Regions from separate parts of the Nonomuraea sp. NPDC050328 genome, predicted to be linked through region 2. Evidence: riboswitches for the same ligand, from Rfam matches in the RefSeq annotation. Region 2 holds a riboswitch; the other holds the start of a gene.
The links. Region 2 has a riboswitch for thiamine pyrophosphate ahead of ACIBG7_RS40685 (purine-cytosine permease family protein). Riboswitches for the same ligand answer to the same signal wherever they lie in the genome.
Positions count from the first base shown of each region.

Region 1: it holds a riboswitch for thiamine pyrophosphate, as region 2 does, so the genes downstream of both, ACIBG7_RS09790 (FAD-dependent oxidoreductase) here and ACIBG7_RS40685 (purine-cytosine permease family protein) in region 2, are expected to answer to the same signal.

Region 1 covers NZ_JBITIW010000002.1:781,418-786,908, reverse strand. Annotated here, with positions in the region: gene ACIBG7_RS09810 (polyprenyl synthetase family protein) at 1-350, shown strand, start outside; gene thiE (thiamine phosphate synthase) at 467-1,108, opposite strand; gene ACIBG7_RS09800 (Rv2175c family DNA-binding protein) at 1,086-1,460, opposite strand; gene ACIBG7_RS09795 (NAD(P)/FAD-dependent oxidoreductase) at 1,491-2,651, opposite strand; TPP riboswitch at 2,677-2,788, shown strand; gene ACIBG7_RS09790 (FAD-dependent oxidoreductase) at 2,778-3,938, shown strand; gene thiS (sulfur carrier protein ThiS) at 3,938-4,138, shown strand; gene ACIBG7_RS09780 (thiazole synthase) at 4,131-4,913, shown strand; gene pknB (Stk1 family PASTA domain-containing Ser/Thr kinase) at 4,982-5,491, shown strand, end outside.
Region 2 covers NZ_JBITIW010000016.1:150,521-156,011, reverse strand. Annotated here, with positions in the region: gene ACIBG7_RS40695 (PAS domain S-box protein) at 1-1,154, opposite strand, end outside; gene ACIBG7_RS40690 (methylated-DNA--[protein]-cysteine S-methyltransferase) at 1,246-1,764, shown strand; gene ACIBG7_RS40685 (purine-cytosine permease family protein) at 1,739-3,073, opposite strand; TPP riboswitch at 3,064-3,176, opposite strand; gene ACIBG7_RS40680 (rhodanese-like domain-containing protein) at 3,199-3,522, opposite strand; gene ACIBG7_RS40675 (DNA-formamidopyrimidine glycosylase family protein) at 3,533-4,411, opposite strand; gene ACIBG7_RS40670 (LCP family protein) at 4,447-5,491, opposite strand, start outside.

The sequences.
Region 1 (5,491 bases), on a different contig from region 2:
GGGACGACATCCTCGGCGTCTTCGGCGACCCGGCCGAGACCGGCAAGCCGGCCGGTGACGACCTGCGGGAGGGCAAGCGGACGATGCTGGTGGCCAAGGCGCTGGCGGCGGCCTCGGCCGCGGAGGCGGCGACGATCCGGCGGCTGCTCGGCGACCCGGAGCTCGACGCCGCGGGGGTCGCGGCGCTCCGCTCGATCATCGAGGACACTGGAGCGTTGCAGGAGTGCGAGGACCTCATCGGGTCCTACCTGGAGGAGTCGCTGGCGGTGCTGGACAAGGCGCCGGTCACCGGCGAGGCCAAGGCGGCGCTGGCCGAACTGGCGGTCGCGGCCACCTCCCGCAAGACCTGAGCCCGCGGGCAGGACAAGTCGCGCCGCCTCCCGCAAGACCTGAGCCCGAGGGCGGGGCAAGCGGGCGGGAAAGAGCCGTGCCCGGGCTTTGCGGCCCGGGCACGAGGGATGGTCGGTCAGGTGGCGGCGGCTAGCCGCTTGGCGAACTCCGCCGCGGCCGCGCCCGGGTCCTCCGCCTCGGTGATCGCCCGGACCACCACCACGCGGCGCACGCCGTACGAGAGGACCTCGTCGAGGTTGTCCAGGTCGATGCCGCCGATGCCGAACCACGGGCGGGCGGCGCCGAGCCCGGCGGCGTGTCTCAGCAGCTCCGGGCCGGGCGCGTGGCGTCCGGGTTTGGTGGGTGTGGGCCAGATCGGCCCGCAGCAGTAGTAGTCGACCCCCTCCTCGGCGGCCGCCGCCGACGCCTCCGCGGTGGAGTGCGTGGAGCGGCCGATGAGGATGTCGTCGCCGAGCAGCTCGCGCGCGACGGGCACGGGCAGGTCGTCCTGGCCCAGGTGGAGCACGTCGGGACGGGCCGCGTACGCGATGTCCGCCCGGTCGTTCACCGCCAGGAGCCTGCCGTGCCGGTCGCAGGCCTCGCGGAAGACCTCCAGGAGCGCGAGCTCCTCGCGTGCTTCCAGGCCTTTTTCCCGGAGTTGCACGATGTCGACGCCGCCGGCGAGCACGGCGTCGAGGAAGTCGGCGAGGTCACCGCGGTCGCGGCGGCCGTCGGTGCAGAGGTAGAGCCGAGCGTCAGAAAGCGAGGGCCTGGGCACGTCGCTTGACCTCGGTGTGACGACCGGCCCTGATCGCCTCGATGGGCGAGCCGGGGAGCGAGTCGTCGGGGGTGAACAACCAGCGCAGAGCCTCGACGTCGTCGTATCCCGAGTCGAGGAGCACGGTGAGCGTGCCGGGCAGTCCCTTCATCACTTCGCCGCCGTCGAGGAAGACGGCGGGCACCTGCGGACCGCCGCTGCCCCGGCGCACGCCGAGGAGCTTGTGGTCCTTGAGGAGCTGCTTGGCGCGGCCGATCGAAAGGTCGAGCCGCTTGGCCACTTCGGGGAGCGTGAGCCACTCGTCAACGAGCTGCTCGGTGTCCCGGTCGATCTGTGCAACAGAGAGCGTCACGACACCACAACTACCACACGCCGTCCTTGCTCAAACTACACAGTCTCGTAGGGGGACCTGTGAATCCGCCAGCAGCGCCGCGTCAAGATGCTGTCCCGCTTCGATGATCCGGCGGCCCTGGACGAGGTCGCGCGGCCGGTCGACGGTGAGAATCGCGGCGAGGCGATCATCGCTGGTCAGCCAGCACGCGGTCCATTTCGGCTCGCCTTCGCCGCGGTAGAGCAGCCGCGCCTCCTGCGGGTCGCCGGCGAACTGGACCATGTGCCCGAACTGCTCCGACCAGAAGTACGGGACCGGGTCGTAGACCTCGTCCTGGCCGAGCAGCGCCGCGGCGGCCACCTCGGGGGCGCCCAGGGCGGTGTCCCAGTGCTCCACGCGCAGCCGGCGGCCGTAGCGGCGCGACCACCACGCGGCGCAGTCGCCGACCGCGACCACGCCGGGCATCGAGGTGCGCAGGTGCTCGTCGGTCACCACGCCGTTGTGCAGGTCGATGTCGGCGTCGGCGAGCCATTCGACGGCCGGCCGTACGCCGATGCCCGCCACGACCACGTCGGCGTCCAGGAACTCGCCGGAGGTCAGCCGGACGCCGCCCTCGTCCACCTCGCTCACCATGGCCCCGAGCCGCAGGTCGATGCCGTCGTACCAGGGGATGATCCGCTCTCCCACCTCGGGCGCGACGGCGTGCGCCAGCGGGGCCCGGCCGGCCTCGACGACGGTCACCGCGCATCCGGCGCGGCGGGCCGCGGTCGCGACCTCGGCGCCGATCCAGCCCGCGCCGACGACGACCACCCGCGCCCCGGCCACGAAGGTGGCCCGCAGCAGCAGGGCGTCGTCGATGGTGCGCAGCACGTGCTGCGGCCCGTCGCCGGGCAGCCGGATCGGGTCGGCGCCGGTGGCGATCACCAGGCCGTCGAAGGGCAACTCGCCCTCGGTGGTCTCCACCACCCCCTCGCGCAGGCCCTTGGCGGCCACGCCGGGGCGGAAGTCCACCTCCATCGCCTCCAGGTCGACGTCCACGTAGGTGCGGTCCGTCTCGCCGAGCAGCACCGCCTTCGACAGCGGTGGCCGGTCGTAGGGCCGGTGGCGCTCCTGCCCCAGCAAGGTGATCCCGCCTTCGTACCCACGGCCCCTCAGGGCCTCCACGCTGCGTACCCCGGCCAGGCCCGCGCCGACCACCACGACATGATTCACGGCTCCGACCCTAGTAGGCTGGAGCCGCAAGACGCGCGGGAGTCCGGCTGCACCGGGCTGAGAGGAAGGCTGGCGGCCTTCGACCGCAGACACCTGATCCGGATCATGCCGGCGAAGGGAGCGGACATGGATGTGATCGTGGGCGGGGGCGTCGCCGGCCTCGCCGTCGCCTGGCGGCTGGCCCGCACCGGGCGTCCCGTCACCGTCGTCGATCCCGCTCCGGGCGCCGGGGCCTCCCACGCCGCGGCCGGCATGCTGGCCCCGGTCAGCGAGACCGCCTACACCGAGACCGCGCTGCTGCGCCTGGGCTCGGCCTCGCTGCGCCGCTGGCCGGAGTTCGCCGCCGACCTGGCCGCCGACCTCGGCGAACCCGACTGGGCGGCGCTGCTCGACTACCGCACCGACGGCACGCTCGACGTCGCCTTCAACGCCGACGACCTGGCCGCGCTCGACGAGCTGGCCGCCTTCATGGCCGGGCTCGGGCTGCCGGTCGAGCGGCTGACCGGGCGCGAGTGCCGGCGGCTGGAGCCCATGCTGGCCCCCTCGGTGCGCGGCGGCCTGCTGGCCGGCGGCGACGCCTGGGTCGATCCCCGCCGGCTCACCCGCGCCCTGCTGGCCGCGTTGACCCGGCTCTCCGTGCCGCTCGTGGCCGCCCGCGCGGAGGCTCTCCTCCGCTCCGGCGACCGCGTCCACGGCGTACGGCTGGCGCGATCCGACGGCGGGCCCGGCAGCGGATTCGACGGCGGATTCGACGGCGGTTTCGGCGGCGGGCTCGACGGCGGGCCCGAGGATCTGGAGGCCGAGCGGGTCGTGCTGGCCGCCGGGTCCTGGAGCGGCGCGCTGCACGACGTCCCGGTCCGGCCGGTCAAGGGCCAGATCCTGCGCCTGCGCTCCCCCGAGCCGCTGCTCACCCGCTGCGTGCGCGGCCTGGTCCACGGCAACCCCGTCTACCTCGTCCCGCGCGGCGACGGCGAGCTGGTGGTCGGCGCGACGCAGGAGGAGCTGGGCTTCGACACCCGCGTCACCGCGGGCGGCGTCTACGAGCTGCTGCGCGACGCCCGCGAGCTGGTGCCGGGCGTCACCGAGCTGGAGCTGGTCGAGTGCGTGGCCGGGCTGCGGCCCGGGACGCCCGACAACCTGCCCCTGATCGGCCCGGCGCCGGAGCCGGGCCTGGCCCTGGCCACCGGGCACCACCGCGGCGGGGTGCTGCTCGCCCCGCTCACCGCCGCGATCATCCAGGGCGAGGAGAGCGAGCTGGCCGCGTTGTGCTCGCCGGGAAGGTTCTGATGAAGGTGACGATCAACGGCGCCGCGCGTGAGGTGCCGGAGGGCACGACCGTGGCGCAAGCCGTACGCACGCTGACGGAGCAGACCACCGGCGTCGCCGCGGCGGTCAACGACGAGGTCGTACGGCGGGGCGCGTGGGAGTCCACGGCGCTCGGCGACGGCGACCGCCTCGAGGTGCTGACGGCGGTGCAGGGTGGCTGAGGGCACGCCGGACCTCGCGGCGGACGAGCTGGTCATCGCCGGCGAGCGGTTCGGCTCCCGGCTGATCATGGGCACCGGCGGGGCGCCGTCGCTGGAGGTGCTCGACCAGGCGCTGGCCGCCTCGGGCACGGAGCTGACCACGGTCGCGATGCGGCGGCTCGACCCGGCCGCCCGCGGCTCGGTGCTGGACGTGCTGCGCAAGCGCGACATCAAGGTGCTGCCCAACACCGCGGGCTGCTTCACCGCCGGTGAGGCCGTGCTGACCGCGCGGCTGGCGCGCGAGGCGCTGGGCACCGACTGGGTCAAGCTGGAGGTCATCGCCGACGAGCGCACGCTGCTGCCCGACCCGATCGAGACCTTCGACGCCGCCGAGCGGCTGGTCGCCGACGGCTTCGTGGTCCTGCCGTACATCGGGGACGACCCGGCGCTGGCCCGGCGGCTGGAGCAGGCGGGCTGCGCGGCGGTGATGCCGCTGGGCGCGCCGATCGGCTCCGGGCTCGGCATCCGCAACCCGCACAACATCGAGCTGATCGTCGAGGCGGCCGGGGTGCCGGTGATCCTCGACGCGGGCATCGGCACGGCGAGCGACGCGGCGCTGGCGATGGAACTGGGCTGCGACGCCGTCCTGCTGGCCACCGCGGTCACCCGGGCGCAGCGGCCGGAGCTGATGGCCTCGGCCATGCGCGCGGCGGTCCAGGCCGGGCGGCAGGCGCGGCTGGCCGGGCGCATCCCGAGGCGGCACCATGCCCACGCCTCGTCCCCGCTAACCCCGTGAGAGTCAATCCAGCATCGGTTTCGGGCGGTCAAACCCTCGCGGTGGCAAATCGCCCGTAAACTCGGCGTGTGGACACGACGACTGCGGACCCCCTCGTCGGGCGGCTACTCGACGGGCGCTACCGCGTCGAGTCCCGGATCGCCCGTGGCGGCATGGCCAGCGTCTACCTGGCGCTGGACGTCCGGCTCGACCGCACGGTCGCGCTCAAGGTGATGCACCGCTCGCTGGCCGAGGACCCGGCCTTCGTGCGCCGGTTCATCGGCGAGGCCAAGTCGGTGGCGAGCCTGTCGCACCCGAACATCGTGCACGTCTTCGACCAGGGCACCGACGGCGACGTGGTGTACCTGTCGATGGAGTACGTGCCGGGCAAGACGTTGCGCGACATCCTGCGCGAGCGGGGCCGGCTGGCGCCGCGCGAGGCGCTGGAGCTGATGATCCCGGTGCTGGCCGCGCTCGGCTCGGCGCACCAGGCGGGCATGGTGCACCGTGACGTCAAGCCGGAGAACGTGCTCCTGACCGACGACGGCCGGGTCAAGGTGGTGGACTTCGGGCTGGCCCGCGCGATCGAGGCGACCAAC
Region 2 (5,491 bases):
TCCTCCAGCTCCTTGGCCGCGGTCACGTCGCGGAAGTCGACCACGACCTCGCCGGTCTCCTCGATGCGGGCGGCCACCATGTCCATCCAGCGCCCGGTGTCGAGCTGCACGGTCAGCTTCTCCCCCGGCTCGGGCAGCGGGAAGGGCGGCGGCCCGCCCAGCACGGCCTCGGCGGTGAAGCCGGTCAGCTCCCCGGCCGCCGGGTTCCACTGGAGCACCCCGCCCGCGCTGTCCAGGACGGCGATGCCGTCCGCGCTGGCGTCGAAGACCGCCCGCTCGTGCGCCCGCTGGCGCACCGCGTCCTGGTAGGCCACCGCGTTGCTCACCGCGATGCCGGCGTGCCCGGCCAGCAGTTCCAGCAGCTCCAGCTCGACATGCCCGGGCTTGCGGTCGGCGAAGAGCGCGTACAGCCCGCCGTACGGCCGGCCGCCCACCGCCGCCAGGCCGAGCGCGATGGTGTGCAGGCCGGGCAGCTCGGCCCAGATCAGGTCGTCGAGGTGGTGGCTCTCCAGGAGCACGGTCTTGCCGGTCCGCATCAGCTTGCCGACCAGGCTGGCGTTGAGGTCGGCCGTCGAGCCCTTGAGGTGCTCGGGCAGCCGGTGGGAGGAGACCAGCCGCAGCCGGTCGCCCTCGATCAGCACGAAGCCGCCCGCGTCGGCGCCGGTCAGCTCGCTCAGGCTGGCGGCGATCCGGTCGAGCACCGCGGGCAGCTCCAGCGCGGCGTTGATGTCGCCGACCACGTCGGTCAGCTTGCGCACGAGCTGCGCCCGGCGCGCTCCGCGGCTGCGCGCGGCGATGTCGTCACGGACCAGGTGATGGACGCACACGTACCCGACCACCGAGGCGCCCTGGCACAACGCGCTGGTGTCCACCCGCAGGTCGAGCAGGGTGCCGTCGCGCCGGAAGCGTTTGGTGCGCAGGGAGACCTGCCCGCCCGTCCGCACCCGCTCCAGCACCGCGTTGTGCTCGGCGGTCAGCTCGCCCGGCACGATCGGGGCGCGCCGTCCCACCAGCTCCTCGGCGCTCCAGCCGAACAGCCGCTCGGCGGCCGGGTTCCAGGCCAGCACGGTCTGGTCGCGGTCGAGCGCCACCACGGCGTTGGGCGAGCTGGCGAGCACGGCCTCTGCCAAGCTGTCGTCCCAGTCGCCACTCACCTCTCCATAGTGCCGACGTCACGGGCGCTCCGCAGGCCGATCCGTCCGATACGCTGCGCTCACCATGTCAGACCTGGACGCACTGCTTAGAGTGACCTCTCCCGACTATCGGGGCGAAGGCCCGCCCGACATCGCCTTCGGCACCTACGACGGCGCGGTCGGCCGGCTGGTGCTGGCCGTGACCGCGCGGGGCGTGGCCTCCTGCGGGTACGAGGACGAGCACGTCGTCTTCGAGCGGCTGAGCCGTACCGCCGGGGGGTCGATCGGGCCGGACGCGCGCCGGCTCGACCCGGTGCGGCGCGAGCTCGACGCCTACTTCTCCGGGCGGTTGCGCGCCTTCACCGTCACCGCCGACCTGCAGCTCGCCACGCCGTTCTCGCGGACCGTGCTGCAGATGGTGGCGGCGGTGCCGTACGGGAGCACGACCACGCGTGCGGAGCTCGCCGAACGCATCGGGCGGCCCCAGGCGCTCCATGCGATCAGCAACGCGCTCAGCACCAACCCGGTCTGCGTGATCGTGCCGTGCCACCGGGTGGCCGACGACGGCGGCTACGCGGGGGGCGCAGCCGCCAAGCGGCATCTGCTCACCGTCGAGAACCGAGCCCGATGAGCCAGGTCACCAGGGCCGAGACGACGAAGGCGCCCAGGGCCGCGCTCATCCACGGCTGAGGGGTGAAGCCGATCGCCTCGCGGGCGCCGTTCCAGATCGCCGCCCACCACGCCACCTTCGGCGGCGCGGCCAGCATCCACCAGGTGACGAAGCCGAGGACCCACGGCACGACCATGAGCCAGCGGCTCGGCGCGTCGTCGGCGGTGTTCCAGCGGGCCCGGCCGCCGAGCAGGAAGTAGTCGACGGTCAGCACGGCGAACATCGGGACGAAGACGGCGCCGATGATGCTGAGGAAGGCGCCGTAGGAGTTGACGTCCACGACCAGGGCGACGCCGATGGTCAGCACGCCGATCGCCACGGACAGGATCCGCCGGTCCACCTTGGGCAGCAGGTTCTGCAGGGACATCGTGGTCGAGTAGTTGTTGGCGAAGGACTGGTCGGTCTCGCGCAGCACCAGGATGCCGAAGAAGAACGCGCCCAGCGGGGCCGCGACGAACGGCGCGAACACCGCGGTCGAGTCGGCCAGCACCGCCTGGTGCCCGGCGATGGCCACCGCGTAGACGCCGATCACCAGGCAGGCCACCTGCGCCAGGCTGTAGCCGATCACCGCGCCGCCGAAGGCCGCGCCGCTGGAGCGCGAGTGCCGGGCGAAGTCGGCCGCCACCGGCACCCAGGAGATGGACAGCGCGATCACGAAGTCGACCGCCGGGACGAAGGCGTCCCACGTGCCGGAGACCGGCGGCGCCTCGCCGACCAGCACCACCGCGAACCACACCGTCGAGATGATCACGCCGGCGGTCACGACGCGACGGATCAGCCGGATCGCGCCGAGCGGGTAGATCGTCAGGACCACGGTGAGCACCCCGGCCACGATCACCCACACCGCGTACGGCACAGCCGTCCCGAAGATCGCCTGGGCCCCCTTGGAGATCACCCAGAGCTCGAACGCGCCCCACCCGAGCATCTGGATGACGTTGAGCAGGGTCGGGACGTACGACAGCTTGGCCCCGAACAGCCCGCGCAGCAGCACCATGGCCGGCCGCCCGGTCTGCGCGCCGGGCACCGCGGCCAGGCCCACCATGGCGGTGCCGATCAGGCTGCCCACCACGGTGGCGGTGATCGCCGCGGGCACGCTCAGCGGCGTGCCGCTGACCAGCGGGTCGATCATGAACAACGCGAAGGCGAACCCGAGCAGGCTCATGCCCAGGTTGGCCCAGAACGCGCTCTGGTCGAGCACCCCCAGGACCTTCGGGGGCGCCTCGTCCAGCGTCAGCGGCACTTCTGCATGGGGATCGGCGACATGCGCCATCACACACTCCCTACGCCGGCATTACCCGGACAGGTTCATGCGGTCGGCGACAGCGGTAGTCGCCCTCTCAGCCTGGTTGCCCCAAGCTCCCGCGGGTCTGAAATTTTCGACCGGATTATGTCACATCAGGCCACGAAAGGGGATTGCCCGGTCTCGCTGACCATCTCCCGGCCGGCGGCCTCCCACGCCTGCATGCCGCCTTCGACGTTGACCGCCTTGCGGCCGATGTGGTTGAGCCAGGCGGCGGCGTTGTAGGAGCGCCCGCCGATCCGGCAGAGCACGTAGAGCGTCTGGTCGGCCGGGACCTCCTCGACCCGCATCTGCAACTCGCCCAGGGGGATGTGCACCGCGGCGGGGGCGTGGCCGGCCACCCATTCGACCTGCTCACGCACGTCGAGCAGGTAGGCGTCGGCAGGCACCTCGCGGGCCTGAATCTCGGGAACCGTCATGCCCACCAGGCTACTTGAGCAACTTGCTCATCCGCCGGTCCGCCAGGGGCTTGCCGCCGGTCTGGCAGGTGGGGCAGTACTGGAGCGAGGAGTCGGCGAAGGAGACCTCGCGGATGGTGTCGCCGCACACGTCGCAGGGCTCGCCCGCCCGGTTGTGCACGCGCAGGCCGGACTTCTTCTCCGCCTTGAGGTCCTTGGCCGCCAGGCCGTGCGCCCGCTCCACCGCGTCACGCAGGGTGGTGACGATGGCCTCGTGCAGGTCGGCGACCTGGGCCTCGGTCAGCGACGAGGCGATCTTGAAGGGCGACATCCGGGCGGCGTGCAGCACCTCGTCGGAGTAGGCGTTGCCGATGCCGGCGATCACCTTCTGGTCGCGCAGCAGGCCCTTGATCTGGGTGCGGGAGCCGCCCAGGATCTGCTGGAGGGCCTGGACGGTGAAGGCGGGGTCGAGCGGGTCGGGGCCGAGGGCGGCCACGCCCGGCACCTCGTCCGGATTTTTCACCACGTAGACGGCCAGGCGTTTCTGCGTGCCCGCCTCGGTGAGCTCGAAGCCCGGCGCCAGGCCCAGCTCGTTCGGCGACAGCCGTACCCGCACCGCCAGCGGCCCCTTGCCGGGACGGACCGGTTTCGCGCCCGAGAGGTCCTCACGCCAGCGCAGCCAGCCGGCCCGCGCCAGGTGGATGACCAGGTGCAGGCCGTCGCAGTCGAGGTCGAGGAACTTCCCGTGCCGGGACACGCCGGTGATCTCCAGCCCGCCCAGCGCCGTGACGGGCGGGTCGAAGGTCTTCAGCGCCTGGAAGGCGACGACGTCCACGCCGAGGACCGTGTGGCCGACGGCCCGGTCGCGGAGGAACTCGACGAGAGATTCCACTTCGGGTAGTTCCGGCATGCGTCCAGAGTACGGTCCACAGGCTGTGGACAACGTCAGCCCGCGCTGAGCAGGTCCTTCGGCACCGGTTTGTCGTCGGCCAGCGCGTCGAACAGCCGCAGCGCCTTCTCCCTGTCCCACTTGACGCCCTCGCCGCCGCCCACCTGCTCGACGCCGCCGAACGGCACGACCGTGGTCACCGGGCTGTCGCCCATGGCCAGGCCGAGCGAGAGCAGGTCGAACGCGCCGGTGCCCTCGGAGACGTCGACCGAGTCGGTCGCCGCGGTGGCCAGCGGGATGGCGGTGAACGGGTTGATCAGCACGCCCGGGCTGGCGGCCTTCTTGACCACCGCGCCGAGGAACTGCCGCTGCCGCTTGGTCCGCTCGAAGTCGGGCAGCGCGCCGTTGTAGCGGGTGCGCACGTAGCCGAGCGCCTCGCCGCCGCTGAGCACCTGCTTGCCCTTCTTGAGCTTCAGCCCGGCCTTGGGGTCGTTGATGTTCTCGCTCACGTTGATCTCGACGCCGCCGACCGCGTCGACGATGCCGACGAACCCGGCGAAACCGATCTCCATGTAGTTGTCGATCCGCAGCCCGGTCGCGCCCTCGACGGTCCGCACCAGCAACTGCGGCCCACCGCCCTTGATCGCGTCGGAGTAGGCGGCGTTGAGCTTGTTGCGGCCGTTGCCGGGGATGGTGACCGCCGAGTCACGCGGGAGGCTGACCAGCGTGGACCGGCCGCCGCCGTCGGGGACGTGCAGCAACATCATCGAGTCGGTGCGCCGGCCGACCGCGCGGCCGGTGGCCAGCTTGCGGCGCTGCGCCGCGGTCAGGCCCTTGCGGCTGTCGGAGCCGACCAGCAGCCAGTTGGTGCCCGGCCCGTCGGCGGGACGGCCCTCGTAGTCGTCGAGCACGCCGGCGATGGTGTTGATCCGGCCGTCGATCCAGAAGAACCCGACCACCGCCAGCACCAGCAGCACGGCCAGCAGGCCGGCCAGCACCCCGCCGACGATCTTCCAGCGGAAACGGAAGCCGCCGCCGGTCCTGGGGCCGCGCGGCGGCTTGGGGCCCTTCGGCGGCGGCGCGGGCGAGTTCAGCGGACGC